4 regions of the Brumicola blandensis genome follow, and region 1 is predicted to be linked to each of the others. Evidence: predicted binding sites of a transcription regulator. Region 1 holds the regulator's gene; each other region holds the start of a gene.
The links. The regulator sigma-54, encoded in region 1, starts transcription at its own class of promoters, with help from an activator protein. The targets are predictions, from matches to a motif close to GTTGGCACGNNNNTNGNNT.

Region 1 (5,824 bases):
TCACCGTGGCTAGAACGGAAACTGCTACACAATGACTCGGCCACAAAAACTGAGCGATGTTGGCCACCAGTACAGCCGATCGCAACAGTCACGTAACTTCGATTATTACGCTCTAAATGCGGTAACCAAGTACTAATAAGATTTTGGATTTGCCAAATGAACTTGGTCACTAGAGGTTGGCCGCCAAGGAATACTTGTACAGGGCCATCTAAGCCAGTCAGAGGTTTAAGATCGGGTTCCCAGTGCGGGTTGGGCAGAAAACGGGCATCAAACACATAATCAGCATCTTTTGGTATACCGTATTTAAAACCAAAGGACTCAAAGACGATAACGAGGTTAGTGCTCTTCTTCCCTAATACGCGCTCTCTAATGAGTTCAGAGAGCTCATGTAGCGATAAATTATCGGTATTGATATGCAAGTCTGCTTTTTCTGATACTGGCACGAGGATTTCACGCTCAGCCTCAATCGATTCCGACAATGATTTGTTCAGTTTGAACAAGGGATGTAAGCGGCGCGTCTCACTATAGCGTTTGATAAGTACATCGTCACTTGCATCCAGATATAAAATAGTCACTTCCCAAATATCTGGTAAGAAGTCGACAATTTCAGACACTTCGTTAGCCATTTTGGGAATGTTTCGTACGTCGATGCTAACGGCTACTTTTTCATTCTCATCGGCCAAGGTATGCGTTAGCGTGGGGAGTAAGCTGACCGGAATATTGTCTACGCAGTAGTAGCCCAAGTCTTCTAGGGCGCGCAATGCTATTGATTTGCCTGAACCGGAGCGTCCGCTAATGATGATTAGATTCAATGATGAGCCCCTTATTCTAGGTTTTGGTTATGCTAGCGCTGCGATTATTTGGTCTTTACTTGTGGCTTTTCTAATCGTTTTCACGATTTCTTTATCACTGAGTTTTTGTGCAATAGAAGAAAGTGTCTGAAGATGCTCTTCTGTTTGCTCTGATGGTACTAATAGTGCAAAGAAAATATCAACGGGTCTGTCGTCTATAGCGTCAAAGTCGATAGGTTCTTCACTCGTGACGACAACAGCTACGATATCGTCTATGCCGTCGATACGGCCATGAGGAATGGCAATGCCATTTCCAATACCTGTGCTGCCCATTTTTTCTCGGCTCACTATACTCGCGAGTATATCGCCAAGTGCTAATGATGGGTTTTCTCTGGCCGCAATCTCGCTGATGACTTCGAAAATTCTTTTTTTACTGTGACAATCGACCGCACATTCAGTGCGGTCTAAAGAAATGATATCAGATATGATCATATTAACTCTTAAGCAACTAGTGTCGCTTTAGTTTTTCCTTGTGTTTAATAACCTGTCTGTCTAGTTTATCGATAAGGCCATCAATGGCTGCATACATGTCATTATGCTCGGCATTTGCGTGAACAACGTCACCCTTTAAATGCACAGTAGCTTCTGCTTTTTGGCTCAGCTTTTCGACGTTTAACACCACGTGTACGTTGCTGATATGGTCGAAGTGTCGTTCTAACTTCTCAAACTTAGTATCGACATATGCTCTGAGTGAATCTGTAATATCTACGTGGTGACCTGTTAGATTAATTTGCATAATGTTACGTCCTCTAATGTCGTCTTATAAAAGACTTTTTCTTTGGTTCGACGGGGGAATCGAGAGAGACTCTCGATATTTCGCAATTGTCCGCCGTGCAACTTGAATACCTTGATCAGCTAACAATTGCGCAATCTTGCTATCACTTAATGGCTTGCTAGGTAACTCTGCAGCCACTAACTTCTTAATTAATGCTCTTATCGCAGTAGATGAACACTCTCCTCCAGACTCAGTAGAAACATGGCTAGAGAAAAAGTACTTTAACTCATAAATGCCACGTGGCGTGTGCATATACTTTTGTGTGGTAACTCGAGATATAGTCGATTCGTGCATATCCACCATTTCAGCTACGTCATTTAGTACCATCGGTTTCATCATTTCTGGGCCGTGTTCAAAAAAGCCCATTTGTTGCTGCACAATACAATGAGACACCTTTAGGAGTGTTTCGTTGCGGCTTTCTAAACTTTTGATAAACCATTTCGCCTCTTGTAAATGAGACTTAATAAATTGGGAATCGTTCGAATTTTTTGTACTTTTACTTAAGGCCGCATACTCTTGATTAACCACTAATGGCGGCAGTGAATCATTATTTAATTCAACAACCCAGCGACCGTTTTTCTTGAGCACAGTGACATCTGGAATGACATATTCCGGCTCTTTGGTTGCTATCTCACTCCCAGGACGGGGATTGAGTGTTTGTAGCAGACGCATCACTTCACGCAGTTGGTCTTCTTTCAACTTCGTTTTACGCATTAAAGTGCGGTAGTCTTTACTACTTAGTAAATCACTGTGTTCGCTTAGCAAATGTTTAGTTTCAGCGACCCAAGGTGTGTCGGGAGCAAACTGATTGAGTTGCACCAGCAAGCATTCTTGAGGTGAGCGGGACCCAGAGCCAATAGGGTCAAACATTTGAATGCGTTTTAAAACACATTCCACTTCATCAAGCTCAATCTCTTCGTTTTGTAAGCTATCCAAAATGTCTTCGCAACTGACGGTTAAATAGCCTGATTCGTCGATACTGTCGATAATTGCGATAGCGATAGAACGGTCAATATCAGAGAAGGGCGTTAATTCCATCTGCCAGATTAAGTGGTCTTGGATATTTTCTGAGGTCTCACCTTGAAAGACGTAGTCGTCGTCGGGGCTTGAGCCACCTGTCATCGTTGCTGGTGCAGAAGACGAACTGAGGTATTCTTCCCATGAACTGTCGATCGGTAAATCATCAGTGAGTTGATTGTTTTCTAAGGCGTCATGACTATCGATGTTGTCAGAATTTGCCGAATTGAGGTCGCTAGAATCAGCTTGCTCTCTATCGTTTGCACTATTCTCTTCTGACTGCTTGTCATTATTGTGTTCACTTTCATCAATTTCCAATAAGGGATTTGAGTCAAGCGCTTCTTGGATTTCTTGTTGCAGGTCTAGCGTAGATAACTGTAATAGCTTGATCGCCTGCTGCAACTGAGGCGTCATCGTAAGTTGTTGACTGAATTTTAACTGCAATGAAGGCTTCATTGATGCCCTTGACCTAATGTTAACGGCGAGACGTGCCGAATTCTAAACATGATACGGAATACCTATAAGACAAATTGTTCACCGAGATAAACATCTCGCACTTTTTGGTTACTGAGAACTTCCTCAGCACTGCCTGAGGCGATTAGTTCGCCATGACTTACTATATACGCTTGTTCACAAACATCGAGGGTTTCTCGAACATTGTGGTCAGTTATTAATACACCAATATCACGTTCTTTTAATTGTTGTATTATCTTCTTTATATCATTAACAGAAATTGGGTCAACACCGGCGAAGGGTTCATCGAGCAAAATAAATTTAGGATTTGCTGCTAAAGCTCGCGCGATCTCGACTCTACGCCGCTCCCCGCCTGACAAACTCATCCCAAGATTGTTTCGAATATGATTCACATTAAATTCATCCATTAAATCATCGGCTTGTTGCTCGCGCTGGTCTTTTGTGAGTTCTTTTCTCGTTTGCAAAATAGCCATTAGATTTTCATATACCGTTAGTTTCCGGAAAATCGAAGCTTCTTGCGGTAAATAACCGATACCGTGTCTTGCTCTCTCATGCATGGGCTGAATTGATAAATCTAGCTGATCAATGAAAATTTCACCTTTATCGATAGGTACGAGCCCAACGATCATGTAAAAAGTAGTGGTTTTACCGGCGCCATTGGGGCCTAACAAGCCAACGATTTGGCCTGTGGATACCTCAATACTGACGTCTCTAACGACTTGCCTAGCTTTGTATGACTTGGCGAGATGATTGGCAACGAGTTTACTCACTATTGATCGTCCTCTTGCTTCTTATCTGCGTCTTCTGCTTTATTTTTCAAGGTGTCTTTGGTTTTCTGAATCGTATCTGGACTGAAAATTGTCACGGTAGGCGTGTTACTTTTCTCATTTGTGTTGGCCAGCACCTGTTCTTTTTGCATATCAAAAATAATTGAATCACCTTCAATCGTAAAGGCATTCTGCAGAAGTTGTGCATTGCCTTTCAAAGAAATGGTGCGGTCAGCTTTAATGTATTTGATTTCATTCGCACGGGCTTCGACCATGCTGCCGTCGGCCAATTGTTGGATATAAGAAGCAGGTTTGCCGGTGGCAATAAAAATTTCACGCCCAGCCCCATTGGTGCCTATCACTTCCATTTTATCGGCGCTAATTTTTAAGCTACCTTGAGTAATCTTGACGTTACCCTCGTAAAACAGCACTTTCTCTTTACTATCGGCAAAGGTATTTTCAGACTCAAGTCTAATGGGTTGCTCAAAATCACTCTTTTGAATGATTTCCTGCGCTGTGCTCGAAAACGCTAAACCTAGCGTTAAGCAACTAGCGAGTAGGTAAGTATTCAGTTTCAACATGTTTTTTTAACTCGTATTGTTGGGTTTCTAGATTTGCGCTAAACCCAATACTATTAATCGTAAAATTCGAACCAGATATAGCGACTGGTTGATCTGAAGACAATTCTTGAGTGTCTAAACTAAAAGAAATGTAGTCAGTAGAAATGGTTTGTATGTAGTCGTTAGTTTGTTGACTACTGATCACAACATCCGAGGCAAGCTCTAGTCGATTGTTGTCATAAAACGTTCCTTCACTTGCGACAAGTTGCCAACTCTCGCCGGTCTCGGCTAAGTAGATAGTGTATTCAGGCTGCTCAAAGTTTACATATTCAAGTAGGTCATAGTGTTCCATTTTTGCGGCACTGACTTGATGAGTGAGCTGACCATCTTTATCAAATATTTTACTGCGTAAATTTAGGGCCTGATAGTTAGGCACGAGTGCCGCGTCTTTATCGCTCACCTCAACTTGTTCTTCTTCTTCCATCCAAATGGGTACGTACAGCGCAAGTGCGGCACTGAAAATAAGGATGATACTGAGCGCTAGTCGATTCATACACTAGCCCCATGGATTTCTTCCAGCTTTCCTTTTGCTTGTAATATTAAATCACAAATTTCACGAACAGCACCACGCCCACCGTCTAAGCTGGTACAAAAAGTTGCCTTTTGCTTCACCATTGGATGGGCATCAGCAACTGCGATGCCAATTTCACTTTCTAAAAACATACCTGTGTCGGGCATGTCATCGCCGACACTCGCAATTTGAGAATTCGTATATCCATAATCACGAATCAACTCCTTAATCGCGACTTGCTTATCTTCCCGATTCTGCATAATGTGTTTCACATTCAAGGCTTGCATACGGTTCGCAACAATTTGCGACTGCCGCCCAGTAATTACGGCTACATCGACACCCACTTTAGAGAGTGCTTTGATGCCATATCCGTCTTTGGTGTTAAATGCTTTTAGCTCTTCACCTTGATTGCCCAACAAAATCGTACCATCAGAGAAAACACCATCCACGTCACATACGAGTAGCCTGATGTTGGCAAATTTGTTCATGAGGCTTTGGTCTATCTGTCCGTACAATGTATTTACTTTAGCCATTACACCACTCCGGCTTTTAACAAGGTGTGCATTTTAATCGCGCCCACGGGGTGTCTGTCAGCATCAACAACGAACAAGGCATTGATTTTATGTTGCTGCATAACGTTTAATGCATCCACCGCTAACTTATGCTGTTCAATCGTAATACTGCCTTTGGTCATTACTTCAGTAACTATTGAGTGATGAATGTCGATATGTTTATCTAAGGCTCTGCGTAAGTCACCATCAGTGAATACACCCAATAATTGTTGTTGAGCATCTACAACGCCAGTCATC
Region 2 (5,824 bases), on a different contig from region 1:
ATTGCGAGTACGGGTATGGGGGCAGAAAGTGTCCGCTTGAATACCACGGCAAGTAACATTGCTAACGCTAACTCGGTCAGCAGCAGTTACGAAGATACATATAAAGCTCGTCATCCGGTCTTTGCCGCAGCATTGGATCAAGCATCTAACGACATGACAAAAGGCGCAGGTGTCAAAGTGTTAGGGGTGGTTGAAAGCACAAAGCCGCTGAATGTGGAGTATGCACCAAATAACCCTATGGCGGATGAGAATGGTTATATCTATCGTCCCAACGTCAATATTGTTGAAGAAATGGCAGATATGATGTCAGCCTCAAAAGGCTATGAAACAAATGTTCAAATCGCAGATACCACGAAAAGAATTTTCCGACGTGTATTGCAATTAGGTCAAGGCCAGTAAGTTTAAGCTAAACGTTTTAGCGAGGAAATTTTATGAATACATTAGAACGCAATACAACGGGCTTAAATAACGATTTGTATTGGCAACCTGAGCCAGTCAAAGTGTCGGATGGCTCAGAGCAGAACCTAAAGCAAGAAGATTTCTTTGCTCTGCTAACCGAACAATTAGCCAACCAGGATCCCACTAAACCGGTCGACAATGACCAATTGGTTGCCCAGATGACGTCATTTACAACAGCAGATGGTATTTCACAGTTGAATGAAAAGTTTGAATCATTCTCTTCTTCAATGACATCCAACCAAGCTCTTCAAGCTTCCAGCTTGATAGGTCAAGACGTACTTGTTACCGGTAATATTGGCCATGTTGCCAACCAAGGTGAAGGAATTACTGGGGTTATCATTAATGAACAAACCTCTCAGAATACCAAAATAGCCATTCAAAATGCCCAAGGCGAAGTCGTTAGAACGATGGACGTCGGTACCCTTGCTGCTGGTAACATTGAATTTAATTGGGATGGTACAGATCAAAACGGCAATCCATTGCCGCCTGGTGATTATGCCGTTCAAGTACAAGGCGATGTTTTCGGTGAGCCGACATCACTTGCCACTGCAATCAATCGACACGTAGATAGTGTGAGCTTGGCCGCTTCAAGCCAAGGTGTCATTCTTAATTTAGATGGTGACGTTAGCATCAAGCTTGATGACGTTATCCAAATCGGTAGTTAATAGGAGTTTTTTCCCATGTCATTCAATATCGCACTAAGCGGAGTCTCAGCTTCACAAAAAGACTTAGATACGACAGCCAACAACATTGCAAACGTAAACACGGTTGGTTTTAAAGAATCACGCGCTGAATTCGGAGATGTTTATGCAGCATCACTCTTGGCGTCAGGTAAAACAAAAGTAGGTGATGGTGCGCTTACACAAGAAGTAGCCCAACAATTTTCACAAGGTAGTTTAACCTTTACCAATAACTCTTTGGATTTGGCAATAACCGGTAACGGCTTCTTCGCAACAGTGCCAGAAATTACTTCTCGTGACTTCTCATTCACTCGAGCTGGCCAATTTAAATTAGATTCCAATAACTTTGTCGTTAACTCACAAGGCGACAACTTGTTAGGTTTCCCGGTAAACACTGATGGAACATCAGCGTCAGTTGCTTTGAGTACGACGGTACCAGTGAGAATTCCAGATTCGTCAGGTTCGCCACAACAAACAACAGAAGTTGACGTTCGCTTTAACTTGCCAGCAGGCGACCAAGCTAAGGTGGCTGCAGATTTCGACCCAACAGATCCCTTAACTTATAATGCAGCAACCTCAGTTACTGTATATGACTCATTGGGTGACAGTCATGTTATGACTTATTACTTTATTAAGGACAATGATCCAGGTGTAGTAAACGAATGGTATGTGGCAACAGCAGTCGATGATCAGCTGATTGATGCCGTAAACTCGGATGGTTCAGATTCAGATCCTGCTACTGCGGTCAACACAATCGGTGGTAATACCGGCAATGCAGTAACGACTGCTAAAATACAATTTAGTGAGGGCGGTGATTTCATCGGTATCCAATCTGCCGACGGCCTGCCACAGCCAGATTCTAAATTCAGAACAGAAGCGCTAGGTCCAACGATACTTAGTAACGGTTCCGATCCAAACCAACAAATCACTATCGATTTTAACTTGGATAGAAACAGTGCGACACCAAATGAGCCAACACAGTTTGCGTCTGCATTTGAAGTAACCTCACTTGAACAAGATGGTTTGCCAGTAGGGCGATTAACCGGTATTGATATTGGTGCAGATGGTCTAGTGAGAGCAACGTTCTCTAATGGTACTTCTGAACCTATCGTAAGAGTTGCACTTGTGCGCTTCTCTAACGAACAAGGTTTAACACAACAATCGGGTACGCAATGGAAAGAAAGTATTCTTTCTGGTGAGGCACTAGCGGGCGAAGCCACAACAGGTACTTATGGCGACATTAACTCGTCAGCACTTGAGCAAGCTAACGTGAACTTAACCACTGAGCTAATCGATATGATTATTGCTCAACGGAACTTCCAAGCAAACTCAAGAGCACTTGAAGTAAACAACCAGTTGAACCAGACAATTCTGAATATTCGATAATACCGAATAAACTAAAAAAAGCGGCAATTGCCGCTTTTTTTGTGCCTGCAAATAAACCGTAGCTTAAGCACACTAACAGCCTTCAGCCTTTGCCCGTATAAAAGCCGCGTGCGACATTTTGTAAAGAGTGCGGTAGCTAAACCAACAGCGGAAAAACCTTAGGGCCTTGAAAGACGCTTCAAGCCCATCCATGGGTCGCTTGGCACTCGACATCCATGTCGAGTGACACTTTCAAGTCCCTAAGATTCATCCGCTTTTTGTTGATTTAGGTACCGCACTTTATAGGTGAAGCGCTCACCTGCAGCTCAAGCACGCTAACAAAAAGCCGTAAGTCTTTGCTCGAATAAAAGTGTCAATCGGCAGGACGCCGATTGTCAAGCGTCCCAAGGATGGGCTCGCAGCGACTTTTATTCGGGCAAAGGCTGAAGGCTGTTAGTGTGCTTGAACTGCGGATTATCAGCGAGCTTGAGCTACGAGTTAACGTTCGCCTGAAGGCGAGCGCGCGTGTTTGGCATTGTCTTTGCAAACATCTCAGTATTCAATTTTAGTTACGTCAAAAAAGAGTCGAATGCTATGGATAAAATGCTGTATATCGCTGCAAGTGGCGCGAAACAAGACCTTCTTGCGACTTCAGTACGTGCCAACAATTTGGCAAATGCGCAGACCACGGGTTTTAAAGCCCAGCTAGAGCAAGCGAGAGCGATGCCTGCTTACGGCGAAGGTTTGCCTACTCGCGTATTTAGCATGACTGAAAGTCCTAGCAATGATTACGAAAGTGGCCCTTTAATTACCACTGGGCGTCCACTTGATGTGGCAGTTCAAGGCTCAGGCTGGCTGAGCGTGCAAACACCACAGGGCGAAGAGGCCTATACTCGTAGTGGCTCATTAACGATGACGGTGGATGGTGCTTTACAAGACTCAAAAGGTAATTTGGTATTGGGCGAAAATGGTCCGCTATTTTTACCTGTACCCATAACTAATCTCACTATTTCAGGCGATGGCCGCATTTCTGGCCGTTTGCAAGGAGCACCACCGGATCAAATTGACGAAATAGGCCGCTTAAAAATGGTTAACCCTGCATTGGATACCATGAAGCGCCGAAACGATGGTTTATTTGATTTGAAAGAAGGTGGTATTGCCCCTCAGGATATAAACGTTGGTGTTGGTTCGGGCATGCTCGAAGGTTCAAATGTCAATGCGGTTGAAGAGATGGTCAGCATGATTAGCTTACAGCGTCACTATGAGATGCAAGTAAAGCTAATGAAGAAAGCTGACCAAATGGTTACTAGCTCGAATACCTTACTCAGAATTATTTAATTTTTTAAAAAGCGAATTGTTTTTTCGCGGAGGTTGTTATGCACCCAGCATTATGGATAAGTAAAACAGGACTAGATGCAGCACAAACTGATGTATCAGTTGTATCGAATAACTTGGCAAATGCCAGCACCGTAGGTTTCAAGAAGGACCGTGCGGTATTCGAAGACTTGCTCTATCAGAACATTAATCAACCGGGTGGTCGTTCGTCGGCGGATACCGAACTTCCCTCAGGCTTGATGCTTGGCGCAGGTTCTAAGGTCGTTGCGACCCAAAAATCGCATACTCAAGGCAATCTATTAACCACTGACAATGCTTTAGATATCTCTATACAAGGTCGTGGTTTCTTCGAGATTCAGCAACCTGATGGCACCTTAGCGTATACCCGAAATGGTCAGTTCACGCTGAATGACCAAGGTAATATCGTGACACCTGGTGCGGGTTTCGTGCTGCAGCCTGTCGTGACTTTGCCGCCAGATGCGCAGCAAGTGACAATTTCGCAAGACGGTGAAGTGTCTGCGCAATTGCGTGGTCAGGCTGAGCCTCAAGTCTTAGGTCAGCTGAACCTAGCCGATTTCATCAACCCTGTTGGTTTACAACCAATTGGTCAAAACCTTTACGTTGAAACTGCTGTTTCAGGGGCGCCAATTCAAGGTGTTCCAGGTCTTGAAGGGCTGGGAACATTAGCCCAAGGAACCTTGGAAACATCAAACGTGAATGTGACGGAAGAACTAGTGAATCTCATTGAAAGCCAACGTTTGTACGAGATGAACTCTAAAGTGATTTCTTCTGTCGACCAAATGCTTGGCCAAGTTATTCAGCAGCTTTAGGAATAAATTCATGACTCTATTATCTTTACGTTCGTTCAAACTCATCGCAGTGCTTACCACAGTTGTGATTGCTCTGAGCGCTTGTCAGTCTACCGAAGTACAACCGGTTACCGCGAATGATCCTTATTACGCGCCAGCCGTGCCGAGTTTGACACGCGACGAAATTGTTGAAGATGGTAGCTTGTTCATGAAGGGAATGGCAAACAGCTTGTACTCTGATGTTAAAGCTCGTCGCGTGGGTGACATTATCACTGTTCAATTGAGTGAAAACACAAATGCCACTAAATCCGCAGGGACAACCTCAAGCAAAGAGTCAACAGTCGATGTGCAACCTATTATTGGTCTTGGTGGGAATGCCATCAATATAGGTAAAGAATCCTTGCAGCTGGGATTAGACTCCTCGAATGAATTTACTGGTGACGCACAAGCGAATCAGAGCAATAGCTTGTCTGGCAATATCTCCGTCACTGTTGTGGAAGTGCTCCCAAATCAAAACCTGATTATTCGTGGTGAGAAGTGGCTAACCCTTAATAACGGGGACGAATATATTCGTCTTACCGGGGTTATTCGCGCCGCCGATATTTCGCCTACCAATGAAATCGAATCAACCAAAATAGCCAATGCTCGCATTCAGTACAGCGGCAAAGGATCCTTTGCCCAAGCGCAGGAAAAAGGTTGGTTGACGAAATTTTTCTCTTCAACTTGGTGGCCACTTTAGGAAATTATGATGAAGTTTATCACTGTAGCACTCATGCTAAGTCTCTTGCTTTCGCCGTTTCAAGCGCAAGCACAACGAATTAAAGATCTCGCCAGCGTGCAGGGCGTGCGATCCAACCAATTAGTGGGTTATGGCTTAGTTGTCGGTTTGCCGGGTACTGGCGAAACCAGTCCATTTACCGAACAGAGTTTTCGCACCATGCTATCCAATTTTGGTATTTCATTGGATAGTAGCGTAAAACCAAAAATCAAAAATGTGGCTGCGGTAGCAGTCCATGCAACGCTTCCTGCGTTTTCTAAACCGGGTCAAAATATTGATGTTACGGTATCTTCGGTCGGCGAGGCATCTAGCCTGAATGGCGGAACTTTGTTGCAAACCTTTCTACGTGGTTTGGATGGTGAAATTTATGCGGTTGCACAAGGTAGCTTAGTTGTCAG
Region 3 (5,824 bases), on a different contig from region 1:
ACAAGGTTCACATGTTTCAGATTTTAGAAATGTCTGTGACTGAATCTGCTTGGCCTGTGATGATGTTCATGATTATTTCGTTGATAGGTGGGATTTACGGCAGCATTGCCTTGGGCGGCTACAATTTTACTTGGAAATCGGCGGCACCAAAAGGTAATAGACTCAGCCCAGTTCAAGGCTTTAAAAGAATGTTTGGCACCAATGCGTTGGTTGAGTTGCTAAAAGGTATTGCTAAAGTCTTGGTCATCGGTGGAATGGCCTATATTGCGCTGATCATCTTCGAAGATGAAGCCTTGCACCTTGATATGGAGCTTTATCCTTTAAACCTCTTCCATGCTTTGAATATGATTGAGTGGGCTTTCCTCATTTTATGCCTAGGGATGATCCCGATTGCTCTGATTGATGTTCCATACCAAAGTCACAAGCATAATGAAGAAATGAAAATGACCATGCAGGAAGTGAAAGATGAAAGGAAAAATGCAGAGGGTGATCCGCAGGTTAAAGGGAGGATCAGAAAGCTTCAGTATCAGGCTGCCGCGAATCGAATGATGCAAGATGTACCGGAAGCCGATGTTATTGTGACTAACCCGACTCACTTCTCAGTGGCACTTAAATATGAACAAGATGGCAATCGTGCCCCGGTTATGGTCGCCAAAGGTGCCGATGAACTAGCCATGCACATTCGTAAGATTGCAAACGCACATGAAGTTCCTATTATCGAATCGCCAATGTTGGCGAGGGCTATTTTCTACAGTACTGAACCCAATGAAGAAATACCGTCTAAATTGTTTATGGCGGTTGCTCAAGTATTGGCTTATGTGTATCAATTAAAAGCATACAAAAACGGAAAAGCAAGCAGACCAAAACCGCTGAAGAAAAACTTGCCAATACCACCTGAGCTCAGACGGTAGTTATTAAAAGTACTTAAAGTACGAGTGTTAAAGTCGGTGTTTTAGTGCGTAAAGCATTGATTCATCGAGTGCTTTGCTTATTCCAAGAAACACCATATACTGGTTGTGCTTGTTTGTTTTGCATACGGTTTCTGCATAAATTTTTGTCGAAATTTGACTGTATTGCCTATTTTTACTAACGCCATTATTGAATTACCTAATGTTAAAACCATCTTTCTATGTAGTGTTGTTTTTATTTTCTGCTGTCGTGTCCAGTCGCCAAGCTGTGGCGCAGAATTTGCCGCTGGATTATCAGTTGCCCTTAGCAAAAAGCTATAGTGTCGAAAACGGCTTATCTCAGGTGACAGTGAGTGATATTGCACAAGACAAGGATGGGTACATTTGGTTAGCAACGCAATCCGGAATTGATCGCTTTGATGGTTATGATTTTATCCATTATGGGCAAAGTGATGACCCAAGTAAGGGCCTGAGTTCCGCGTTTGTTTATGCTATTGAAATTGATCCTTCTTCTGGCGATTTATGGATTGGTACACTCAATGGCTTGAATGTAATGCGAGCAAAAACACGGCGCTTTGAACAGCTTGAATTACCCAATGATTTCGATGATAACGATAAAACGATACACAGTATTCATATTGACGAAGGTGGCAGTATTTTTGTCGGCACACAAAAAGGCCTGTACGCAAAGTATGCCGGTGAGAACGAATTCCTTCGTTTATCACCGCAAGCTGAAATTATTACGGTAGAAGATATCGCTGAACATGATGAACAACTTTTCATCGCGACGTCCGCTGGTTTGTATTCATTGGATAAAATGAGTCGGCGTTTTTCTCTCGCTCTATTGGAAGAACAAAATGTAGAGTCTGTGTTTGTAGATAACCAATCTCATCTTTGGATTGGTACCATTGGCGATGGACTATATCGGGCAAAACTGACAAATGATGGCTTTTCTAATTTAGTTAAGCTTTCCGTTGAGGAAGGTTTTACGAATAACTTGATTAACGATATTTACCAGGTTCGTGACAACAGTATTTGGGTTGCAACGACCAATGGTTTGTCAATTTTTCCAGATCCGAACAAACTTGACTTTGTGACTTTTTTCGAAAGTAGCTCTAATTCCAAAGATACGCTTCAAAGTCATATTCACACTCTTTTCTCTACTGACAATGGCTTGGTTTTCTTAGGCACAAACGGCAATGGTGTTGGCGTTATAGATCAAAATAAAAACATGTTTAAGCGATTTGTATTGGACAATACCCAACATCATTTCAGTATTGCTCCGAAAGAGAACGATGTAAATTGGTTGGTTGCTGAAACGGGCATTTGGATATTAAACCCAGACAATAGTGTATCAGGCCCGTTGATTGATGAAGCAAGAAGCCAAAAGACAAATAAAGTCATGTCGGTTGCCTATGACAAATCAACTCGAACACTTTGGATTGCCACTCGCCTTGGCCTTGCGCGTTATCAGGATGGCGACGAATTTATAGAGTCAGTCGATTTAAAAAATAAAGAACTGTACACACTAGAATTAGCGCCTACCGGGGTTTGGGTAGGGACCACAAAGCATGGATTGTATTTTTATGACTTTGAAACCCAAAGTACTACCATGCACTTTAATACTCCCATGGTGATTGACATCGTTTACTCCAACGAAGAAGAACTGATTGTTGGAACCACCAACGGTTTATTTTTAATCAATCCGCAAAGTCGCCAAGTGCGAGTCATTACCGAAGATAAAAACAATCCAAACGGAATAGCACACAATGTCATCACATGGGTTTCTAAAGTATCGGCATCTCGATACTACGTTGGCTTGCACGCCCATGGCTTGATGCTCATGGAACTTGATGATTTTCAAACCGCCCCCGTATTTACACAATTGTTTAAAGACTCAGAACTCAGTGCCTCTTCGATTGGCGCGGTGGTAGAGGATGAGCAGGGATTATTGTGGATATCTACAGAACGGGGCATCGCCAGAGGTGATTTAAAAACGCAGAAACTTGATTATTTTGGTCAAAATGATGGCACAAACGAGAGTGGTTACTATATTGGCGCGGGAGCCAAGAACTCTGATGACAAGATTCTGTTTGCAGGTGATCAAGGCCTGACTTACTTCTACCCCGAGAGTATTTCAAAAAATGAAGAAATGCCTTCACTACATATTACTAAAATAGGCAAGCTAAGCAGCGAAGATAATTACGGTGCCAGCACTTACGTAGACGAGAATAATAACTTCACGAGGGTGACTTTGCGTCCAGAAGACCTGTTATTAACAATTGATTTCGCTGCCTTGGAGTATGGTAGTCCGGAAAGTATCGAATATGCGTATCGTTTACTTGGTTTTGATAGTCGCTGGCAATATCTCGATAGCAGAAATCGCACAATCACCTATACCAATTTAGATCCTGGTAACTACCAATTGGAGATTAAATCTACCAACCGCTATGGGCTGTGGAGTGATACACCTCGGTTTGTAGATATTCAAGTACTCCCCCCTTGGTGGCAAACGCCGATCGCGGTGTTACTTATCGGTATTCTTGTATTTCTGCTTCTATTTGGCATCTTTAGATGGCGAACATACGCATTACACAAGCGCTCCGAAGAGTTGTTGCTATCAGTCAAAAGCAAAACACAAGCATTGCAGCTTGCGAACGAGAGACTCAAGGTATTAACCACACTCGATCCCTTAACCGAGGTATATAACCGCCGTGGCTTCACTGAGAACCTATCCAGAGAGTTTTCACGGTATCAACGAGAGCAAGTTCCTTTTTCCATTATTCTTATCGACATTGATTTCTTTAAGAAAGTTAACGACAACTATGGGCATGAGTCTGGTGATATCGTGTTAAAGGAAATTGCCGATGTTTTGCGTCAATCTACGCGCAGTTATGACATGTTAGCGCGATGGGGGGGAGAAGAGTTTATTGCCTTGTTACCGAATACCAAATTACCAGAGGCTATTTTATTAGCCAATAAGTATCGTGAGACGATTGCTGAGCATGTATTCGCTGTGAAGCAAGGCGAAACCAGCATCACGCTGACTGCTGGTGTAGCGTGTATAGAAGAACATAAGAGCGCTGATGATTGCATTAGCCAAGCTGATAAACTACTGTATGAAGGTAAAAATATGGGCCGAAATCAGGTTTTACCTATGCTCTAAATACAAGGCAAAAGCCCGAATATTTTACCTATTTCAAGTTCTTAGACAGCTTGGCACGGTAGTTGATATAACCAAGGTATTATTCCTTAGCTGTCAAAATTCTGTTGTATGCAATTAACCACCGCTTTTCAACGTGTTGATAAAACACAAATAAAGAACATAGCTGCCGGCATGGGCGCACCAGTGGTCGTTCTCGCGATTATGGGTATGGTCATTTTACCGATGCCAGCCATTCTTCTGGATGTGTTATTTAGTTTTAATATCGCACTGTCACTCGTCATTATTTTGGTGTCTGTTTTTACTAAACGTCCAATTGATTTTGGCATCTTTCCGCTTGTTCTATTAGTCGCTACAGTATTGCGTTTAGCGCTGAACGTTGCCTCTACTCGTATTGTTTTAATACAAGGTCACGAAGGTGGAGACGCTGCTGGTAAAGTGATTCAAGCTTTTGGTGAAGTGGTTATTGGTGGTAACTATGTGGTCGGTGTCGTTGTTTTCGCGATACTTTTGATTATCAACTTTAAAGTAGTAACCGCTGGTGCAGGCCGGATTTCAGAAGTGAGTGCACGATTTACCTTGGATGCAATGCCAGGTAAGCAAATGGCGATCGATGCCGACTTGAACGCAGGCTATATCGATCAAGACCAAGCTCGCAAGCGTCGTGAAGAGATTACAACAGAAGCCGATTTTTATGGTTCGATGGACGGTGCGTCAAAATTTGTAAAAGGCGATGCAATTGCTGGCTTATTTATTATGTTAATCAACATTGTTGGTGGCTTGTTTATTGGCATGTTCCAGCATGATTTACCCTTCAGTAATGCCATGGAAGTCTACACTATTCTCACCATTGGTGACGGTTTGGTGGCTCAAATACCTTCACTTTTATTATCGGTTGCCACGGCGATTATTGTTACAAGAGAAAATGATTCGCAAGAAATGGGGCACGAAATTCGTGAGCAGCTTGCTAATCGTAAAGCCCTATACATCACCTCCGCTATTTTATTCATTATGGGCATTGTGCCAGGCATGCCACATGTTGCCTTTTTAAGTTTCTCATTCTTAGTGGGTGGCTACGCTTTCTTCAGAGACAAGATGGCCGCAAAACAAGCCGCTGAAAAAGCCTTGGTTGAAACGATGCCTGAAAGTAATAACGGTCCGGCTGAAATCAAAGAACTGGATTGGGACGATGTTCAGCAGGTGGATACTATCGGCTTGGAAGTGGGTTATCGATTAATTCCGTTGGTTGATAAAGCACAAGGTGGGGAGTTATTAACTCGAATTAAGGGCGTTCGGAAAAAACTGTCTCAAGAGTTGGGCTTTCTTATCCCACCTGTTCATATCAGGGATAACCTCGATTTCTCCCCGAACGCATACTCGATATCGATGATGGGGGTGTCCATCGGTGACGCCGAAATTAGCCATGACAATGAATTGGCAATCAATCCTGGGCAAGTATTTGGAGAATTAAGTGGCACCAAAACCACGGATCCTGCATTTGGCTTGGAAGCCGTTTGGATTAAGGCGAATCAACGCGAACATGCGCAAACGTTGGGATATACCGTTGTGGATTCAGCCACGGTTGTCGCCACTCATCTAAGTCAACTGTTAACAACAAATGCATATCAGTTATTGGGCCACGAAGAAGTGCAGCAATTACTTGATATGCTTGAGAAATCAAACCCGAAATTAGTGGAAGGTCTAGTCCCAGATATCCTGTCGTTAAGTACTGTTGTCAAAGTTTTGCAAACCC
Region 4 (5,824 bases), on a different contig from region 1:
TCCGGCAAAAGTCTACTTTTCAATCAACTCACAGGCCTCAAGCAAAAAGTAGCTAATTTTCCAGGTGTGACTGTTGAGCTTAAAACAGGTCGCTTCGACGACTTTGAGGTGGTTGATTTCCCTGGGACATACTCTTTAAAGTCTTTATCAAAAGACGAATCTATTGCCATTGATCAACTCCAGTTAGCAATGGCAGCGCCAGAAACATCAGTGATTTTGTGTAACCTTGATGCTACGCGTATGGAGCGCTCCTTGGTGTTTGCCTTGCAGGTACAGGCAATTGCCAAGGCGAATAACAAAGCAGTCGTTTTCACATTGAATATGATTGACGAACTCATACGCTTTAACCACTTCATCGATACAGAAAAGCTCAGTGAGAAGCTTGGCAGTCCAGTGTTTGCGATTTCAGCTAGAACGCTGATAGGTATTTCTGAGTTACAACATGGTCTAACAAAAATTGCATCAACACCGCAAGACTATTTGGTGAAAGAGACTGAAATCAAGCAGCTGAATGCGATGCAAGCCAGTAAAACCTTAGCGTCAGAGTTTGCGATACAAAGTGATATTGTTTTAAAAAGACAAAACAAGATTGACAGCTTGTTGCTTAACTCTGTTTTTGGCGGAATCACCTTTCTAGTCATCATGTTCTTTTTGTTCCAGAGTATTTTCACCTGGGCCGCGCCTCTGATGGATGCAACCGAGGCCGGAATCGGCGCGCTTGCAGGATTATTTACTCGCTTTATCGGAGAGGGGGTCGCCAATGATTTTGTCGTCGATGCCATTTTCGGTGGCTTAGGTGCATTTTTAGTATTTGTGCCACAAATTATGGTACTCACGCTGATAATTGGTTTGTTGGAAGATAGTGGGTATTTAGCTCGAGCAGCCTTGATATGCCACAAGCCCTTGAGTTTGTTTGGCTTATCAGGCCGCAGCTTTATTCCCTATTTATCAGGGCATGCGTGCGCTATTCCTGCTATTTTGGCTGCTCGAACCATTGAATCTCCACGCAAACGTTTTGTAACAATGATGACCGTACCACTAATGTCATGTTCAGCACGATTACCCGTCTATGCACTATTGATTGCGGTTCTTGTGCCGGATGTTCAATATTTAGGTGGTTGGGTTAACTTGCAGGGTGCAATGTTTTTCGTGTTGTACTTTTTCGGTATTTTGACAGCGCTCGTTGTTAGCGCTGTCTTAAATAAAATGACTGCGACGTCTGAGCAACACACCGATATGCCATTTATTCTAGAATTGCCTTCCTACCGTTTGCCGCACTGGCAGCCTCTGTTTTATAGGGTGCTGAACAGTGGTGTACAGTTCATCAAACGTGCTGCGCCAATTATTTTTGTTGTCTCTCTGGTGATTTGGGTTCTCGGTTACTTTCCAAATAATGGCGATTTACAAAACTCCTACCTAGCGACAATCGGTCAATTTGTTGAGCCTATCTTCGAGCCTCTTGGTATTGATTGGCGCTATGCGGTAGCGATTTTGGTCTCTTTTTTGGCTAGAGAGGTGTTCGTAGGTGTACTTGGAACGATGTTCAGCATTGAAAATGCGGATGAAAACATAGCTGGCTTAGCGGCAAACTTGCAAGCTGATGGTCTTACCCTTGCCTCAGGGATCGCACTAATGGCATTTTATGTGATTGCTCTGCAATGCGTCGCAACGGTCGCGACGCTCAAAGCCGAAACGGGCAAAAACCGTTATGCTTGGGGTGTGTTTGTTGCTTATGGTCTGCTTGCCTATGCGGTATCTTGGACTGTTTATACATTGATTGCATAGTGTTCAAAGATCGTCCAGTATTCGAATACACAGCTACGTTAACGGAATGACGCGAATCAAACTTATTTATTTTATTGCAGGTATTTTTTGTTCATTTTACTCGTAAGCTGGGCTCAACGATGTCGTGATCGCCAATGGAACTGAGTATGGCTATTATCTTAAAGGGGCAGTAGGAATAATATGATCAGTTATTATGCACATAAATTGTTGTACGACGGGAAGTTGCAAACGCATATGCTTCTGTCCGTTGACGATGGTGTCATTTCAGCGATAAAGCACTTAAATGCGCCGCCAGATAGCAACGCATATGATATTGAACTTGCTGGGCTGGTGAGTCCAGGGTTCATTGACACTCAAGTAAACGGTGGCGGCGGCGTATTGTTTAATCATGAGCAAAGTGTGCAGGCGCTCGAAACCATGATGAACGGGCATTCTCAGTTTGGTACAACAAGCATGCTACCAACCTTGATCACCGATAGCACCCAGACTATGCAGCAAGCAGCAGATTCTATAGCGCAAGCAATTCGGCAGGGTATCAAAGGGATTGCTGGGATTCATTTTGAAGGGCCTCATCTGAGTGTCGCAAAGCGAGGCATCCATTCAGGTCAACAAGTACGCCCCTTATCAGATACCGAAATGACGATAGTCACCCGCAAAGATATAGGGAAAGTTATCTTGACCGTGGCTGCAGAGAATGTCACCTGTGACCAAATTAGAGAGCTAGTATCCGAAGGTGTGATTGTGTCACTCGGGCATTCTGCGGCAAGTCTTGAACAAGCTATTTCGGCTATTGAAGCAGGTGCGACAGGCTTTACCCACCTTTATAATGCGATGTCTGGTTTAACAGCAAGAGAGCCTGGCTTAATTGCAGCTGCACTGCTGGATGAGCGAGTGGTGTCTGGTTTGATTGTCGATATGCACCACGTCCACCCCTACAATTGCAAACTGGCACTGCATACCATCGGTGCTGAGCGTTTAATGTTAGTCACTGATGCTATGGCGCAAGTTGGCTCTGACATAGATATCTTACCGTGGCTCGATTCTACAATCACTCGTCATGGTGACAAACTGACGTTGGAAGACGGCAGCATTGCTGGCTCATGCTTGGATATGGCCTCCGCAGTACGCAATATGTTTGCACACGTTAGTCAGGACTTACCATCAATTTTAAATATGGCCAGTCATACACCAGCGCGCTTTCTTGGCTTTGATGACAGAGGCGAAATTGCAGTGGGCAAAAACGCAGATTTCGTTTTGCTCGATAATAACTTGTCTTGTGTTGCAAGTTGGATTGAAGGCGAGCAAGTGGCTGGTGAATTACAAGCTTAATAAAGCATTCTAAAATACGACTCAATGATGACTATCGTCAGGCACGCTTACTTTTGATGCACTTTTGTTCCGTGATGGTGCGTTTTTTCATTGCTTGTGATTATCTATTTAGCTAACTATCTGTAAAGCTTGGTAAATATTTGTTGGCACTGCTTTTGTATAGCTTTCTGTAAGTAGTGAGCGCAAGAAAACCATGCGCCTAAGCATCTTTTAGCGTGAGTACTTGCTTTTAGCGTAAGTACTGAGCGCTGTAAAAAAAGAAACATACAATTTATGACCCACCAATGCAGGTGAGTCGCATTGGCAACGAAGCCCACAGTAGACTGTTAATCTCTGTGGGTTTTTTCGTTCTAGAGGAAACAGAAAATGGCAGAGCTAAACGACACTAGTATTCAGACAATCCCCAAAGATGATGTACTCGTTATCGGTAATGGTATGGTTGGACACCATTTTGTCGATCAACTTCGCGCACAACACCCTGCATGTAGCATTCGAGTGTTGTCAGGTGAACCCAGATTAGCTTACGACAGAGTGCACTTGTCTGAGTTTTTTAGTGGTAAGACAGCAGATGAGCTGGCCATGACAAGTGCTGAATATTATCAGGACCTAAAAATTTCATTCCATACCGATGCTTGGGTTCAAGAAATTAACAAAGAAGCAAAAGTAGTGACTACCCGGGATGGACAAAAATACGCTTACCAAAAACTGGTGCTAGCAACAGGGTCTTATCCTTTTGTCCCACCGATACCGGGAAATCAACAAGAGCATTGCTTGGTGTATCGTACTATTGAAGACTTAGAAGCCATTCAAGCTTCAGCGAATGTCAGCAAGGTAGGTGTCGTTGTTGGTGGTGGTTTGCTTGGCTTAGAGGCTGCTAATGCCATTAAGGAAACTGGATTAGAAACCCACGTTGTGGAATTTGCCCCACAACTGATGGCTGTGCAATTAGATGCGCCGGGTGGTCGCGTGCTTCGCGACAAAATCAATGAATTGGGCGTGAAAGTTCACACACAAAAAGCCACCACAGAAATAGTGCCCGGGGAAGATTGCCGATATCGCATGAACTTCGCAGATGGCTCGCATTTAGAAACAGACATGATTTTATTTTCTGCGGGTATTCGTCCTAGTGACGCCCTCGCCAGAGAGTTCGATTTGTCTGTGGGAGAAAGAGGCGGCATCGAAATAAACAACTTCTGCTTAACCTCCGATCCAAGTATCTACGCAGTGGGTGAATGTGCGCTTTGGCAGCAACGTATTTTCGGCTTGGTTGCGCCTGGCTATACCATGGCTCGCGCAGCGGTATCTCATATTTTAAATGGCGACTCCCCAGACACGCTCACCTTTGAGGGGGCCGACATGAGCACGAAACTAAAACTAATGGGCGTTGAAGTGGGTTCCATTGGCGATGCTCATTCAAATACCGAAGGCGCTCTCTCTTATACTTATGAAAATCAGGCTTTAGGTGTTTACAAGAAGATTGTTGTGGATGCCGAACAAACTACCTTACTTGGCGCTGTGCTAGTGGGTGACACTTCAGATTACGATACTTTATTACAATATGCCTTGAATGGGATTAGCTTACCAGAGTTTCCCGAGTCCTTAATTCTTCCTTCAACGGGTGACAGTGCGCCGGGCTTAGGGGCGGACGCTTTGCCAATGACAGCCACTGTGTGTTCTTGCCACAATGTCTCTAAAGGTGATGTCATTGCTGCTATTGACGAAGGAAACTGTGACTTAGATAGTGTCAAAAGCTGTACGAAAGCCAGTTCTGGATGTGGTGGTTGTGCAGCATTGCTTAAAAACGTGGTAGATAGCGAGTTGGAAAAGCGCGGCGTAGAAGTGAAGAAAGATATTTGTGAGCATTTTGCCCATTCTCGTCAAGAGCTCTTCCATATTGTGAAAGTAGAAGGTATTCGTACCTTTGAGCAACTGATTGAAAAACATGGCAATGGTTTGGGATGTGAAGTGTGTAAACCAGCCGCTGCATCAATTTTTGCTTCGGTTTACAACGAATTTGTTCTCGATAAGTCACATATCGGATTACAGGACACCAACGATACCTATTTGGGGAACATGCAAAAAGACGGCACTTATTCTGTTGTTCCACGTGTTCCTGGTGGCGAAATAACGCCAGAAAAACTGATATTGCTAGGCGAAGTTGCCAGAGACTATGCGCTGTATACCAAAATTACCGGTGGTCAGCGAGTTGATCTCTTCGGTGCTCGCGTCGAAGACCTTCCCGATATTTGGCAGCGCTTGGTCGATGGTGGTTTTGAAACAGGCCACGCGTACGCTAAAGCGCTTCGCACAGTTAAGTCATGTGTTGGAAGTACATGGTGTAGATACGGGGTTCAAGATTCAGTAGGACAAGCCATTGACCTAGAAAACCGTTACAAAGGTTTACGAGCTCCCCATAAAATTAAGTTTGCTGTCTCAGGCTGCACAAGAGAATGCGCTGAAGCTCAGAGCAAAGATATTGGTGTCATTGCGACTGATAATGGTTGGAACTTATATGTATGCGGAAATGGCGGCATGAAGCCGCGACACGCAGATTTGTTTGCGACCGACTTAGACAGTGAAACCTTAGTTAAATATATCGACCGTATTTTATCCTTCTACGTGAAAACAGCCGACCGTTTACAGCGAACCTCTGTCTGGATGGACAATATGGAAGGCGGTCTAGCGTATCTTCAAGACGTTATTATCAATG

Region 2: the regulator sigma-54 is predicted to act here: its motif matches at 3,033-3,051, upstream of flgF (flagellar basal-body rod protein FlgF).
Region 3: the regulator sigma-54 is predicted to act here: its motif matches at 4,124-4,142, upstream of flhA (flagellar biosynthesis protein FlhA).
Region 4: the regulator sigma-54 is predicted to act here: its motif matches at 3,257-3,275, upstream of nirB (nitrite reductase large subunit NirB).

The regions. Positions count from the first base shown of each region.
Region 1 is NZ_JAVRIE010000007.1:238,327-244,150, reverse strand. It holds gene rapZ (RNase adapter RapZ) at 1-812, opposite strand, end outside; gene ptsN (PTS IIA-like nitrogen regulatory protein PtsN) at 840-1,283, opposite strand; gene hpf (ribosome hibernation promoting factor) at 1,300-1,587, opposite strand; gene RM544_RS16290 (RNA polymerase factor sigma-54) at 1,612-3,099, opposite strand; gene lptB (LPS export ABC transporter ATP-binding protein) at 3,162-3,887, opposite strand; gene lptA (lipopolysaccharide transport periplasmic protein LptA) at 3,887-4,465, opposite strand; gene lptC (LPS export ABC transporter periplasmic protein LptC) at 4,434-4,997, opposite strand; gene kdsC (3-deoxy-manno-octulosonate-8-phosphatase KdsC) at 4,994-5,548, opposite strand; gene RM544_RS16265 (KpsF/GutQ family sugar-phosphate isomerase) at 5,548-5,824, opposite strand, start outside.
Region 2 is NZ_JAVRIE010000003.1:249,916-255,739, forward strand. It holds gene flgC (flagellar basal body rod protein FlgC) at 1-399, shown strand, start outside; gene flgD (flagellar hook assembly protein FlgD) at 432-1,124, shown strand; gene flgE (flagellar hook protein FlgE) at 1,140-2,525, shown strand; gene flgF (flagellar basal-body rod protein FlgF) at 3,099-3,842, shown strand; gene flgG (flagellar basal-body rod protein FlgG) at 3,881-4,669, shown strand; gene flgH (flagellar basal body L-ring protein FlgH) at 4,680-5,387, shown strand; gene RM544_RS09585 (flagellar basal body P-ring protein FlgI) at 5,394-5,824, shown strand, end outside.
Region 3 is NZ_JAVRIE010000003.1:322,497-328,320, forward strand. It holds gene flhB (flagellar biosynthesis protein FlhB) at 1-911, shown strand, start outside; gene RM544_RS09880 (ligand-binding sensor domain-containing protein) at 1,111-4,074, shown strand; gene flhA (flagellar biosynthesis protein FlhA) at 4,183-5,824, shown strand, end outside.
Region 4 is NZ_JAVRIE010000002.1:241,842-247,665, forward strand. It holds gene feoB (ferrous iron transporter B) at 1-1,785, shown strand, start outside; gene nagA (N-acetylglucosamine-6-phosphate deacetylase) at 1,966-3,114, shown strand; gene nirB (nitrite reductase large subunit NirB) at 3,481-5,824, shown strand, end outside.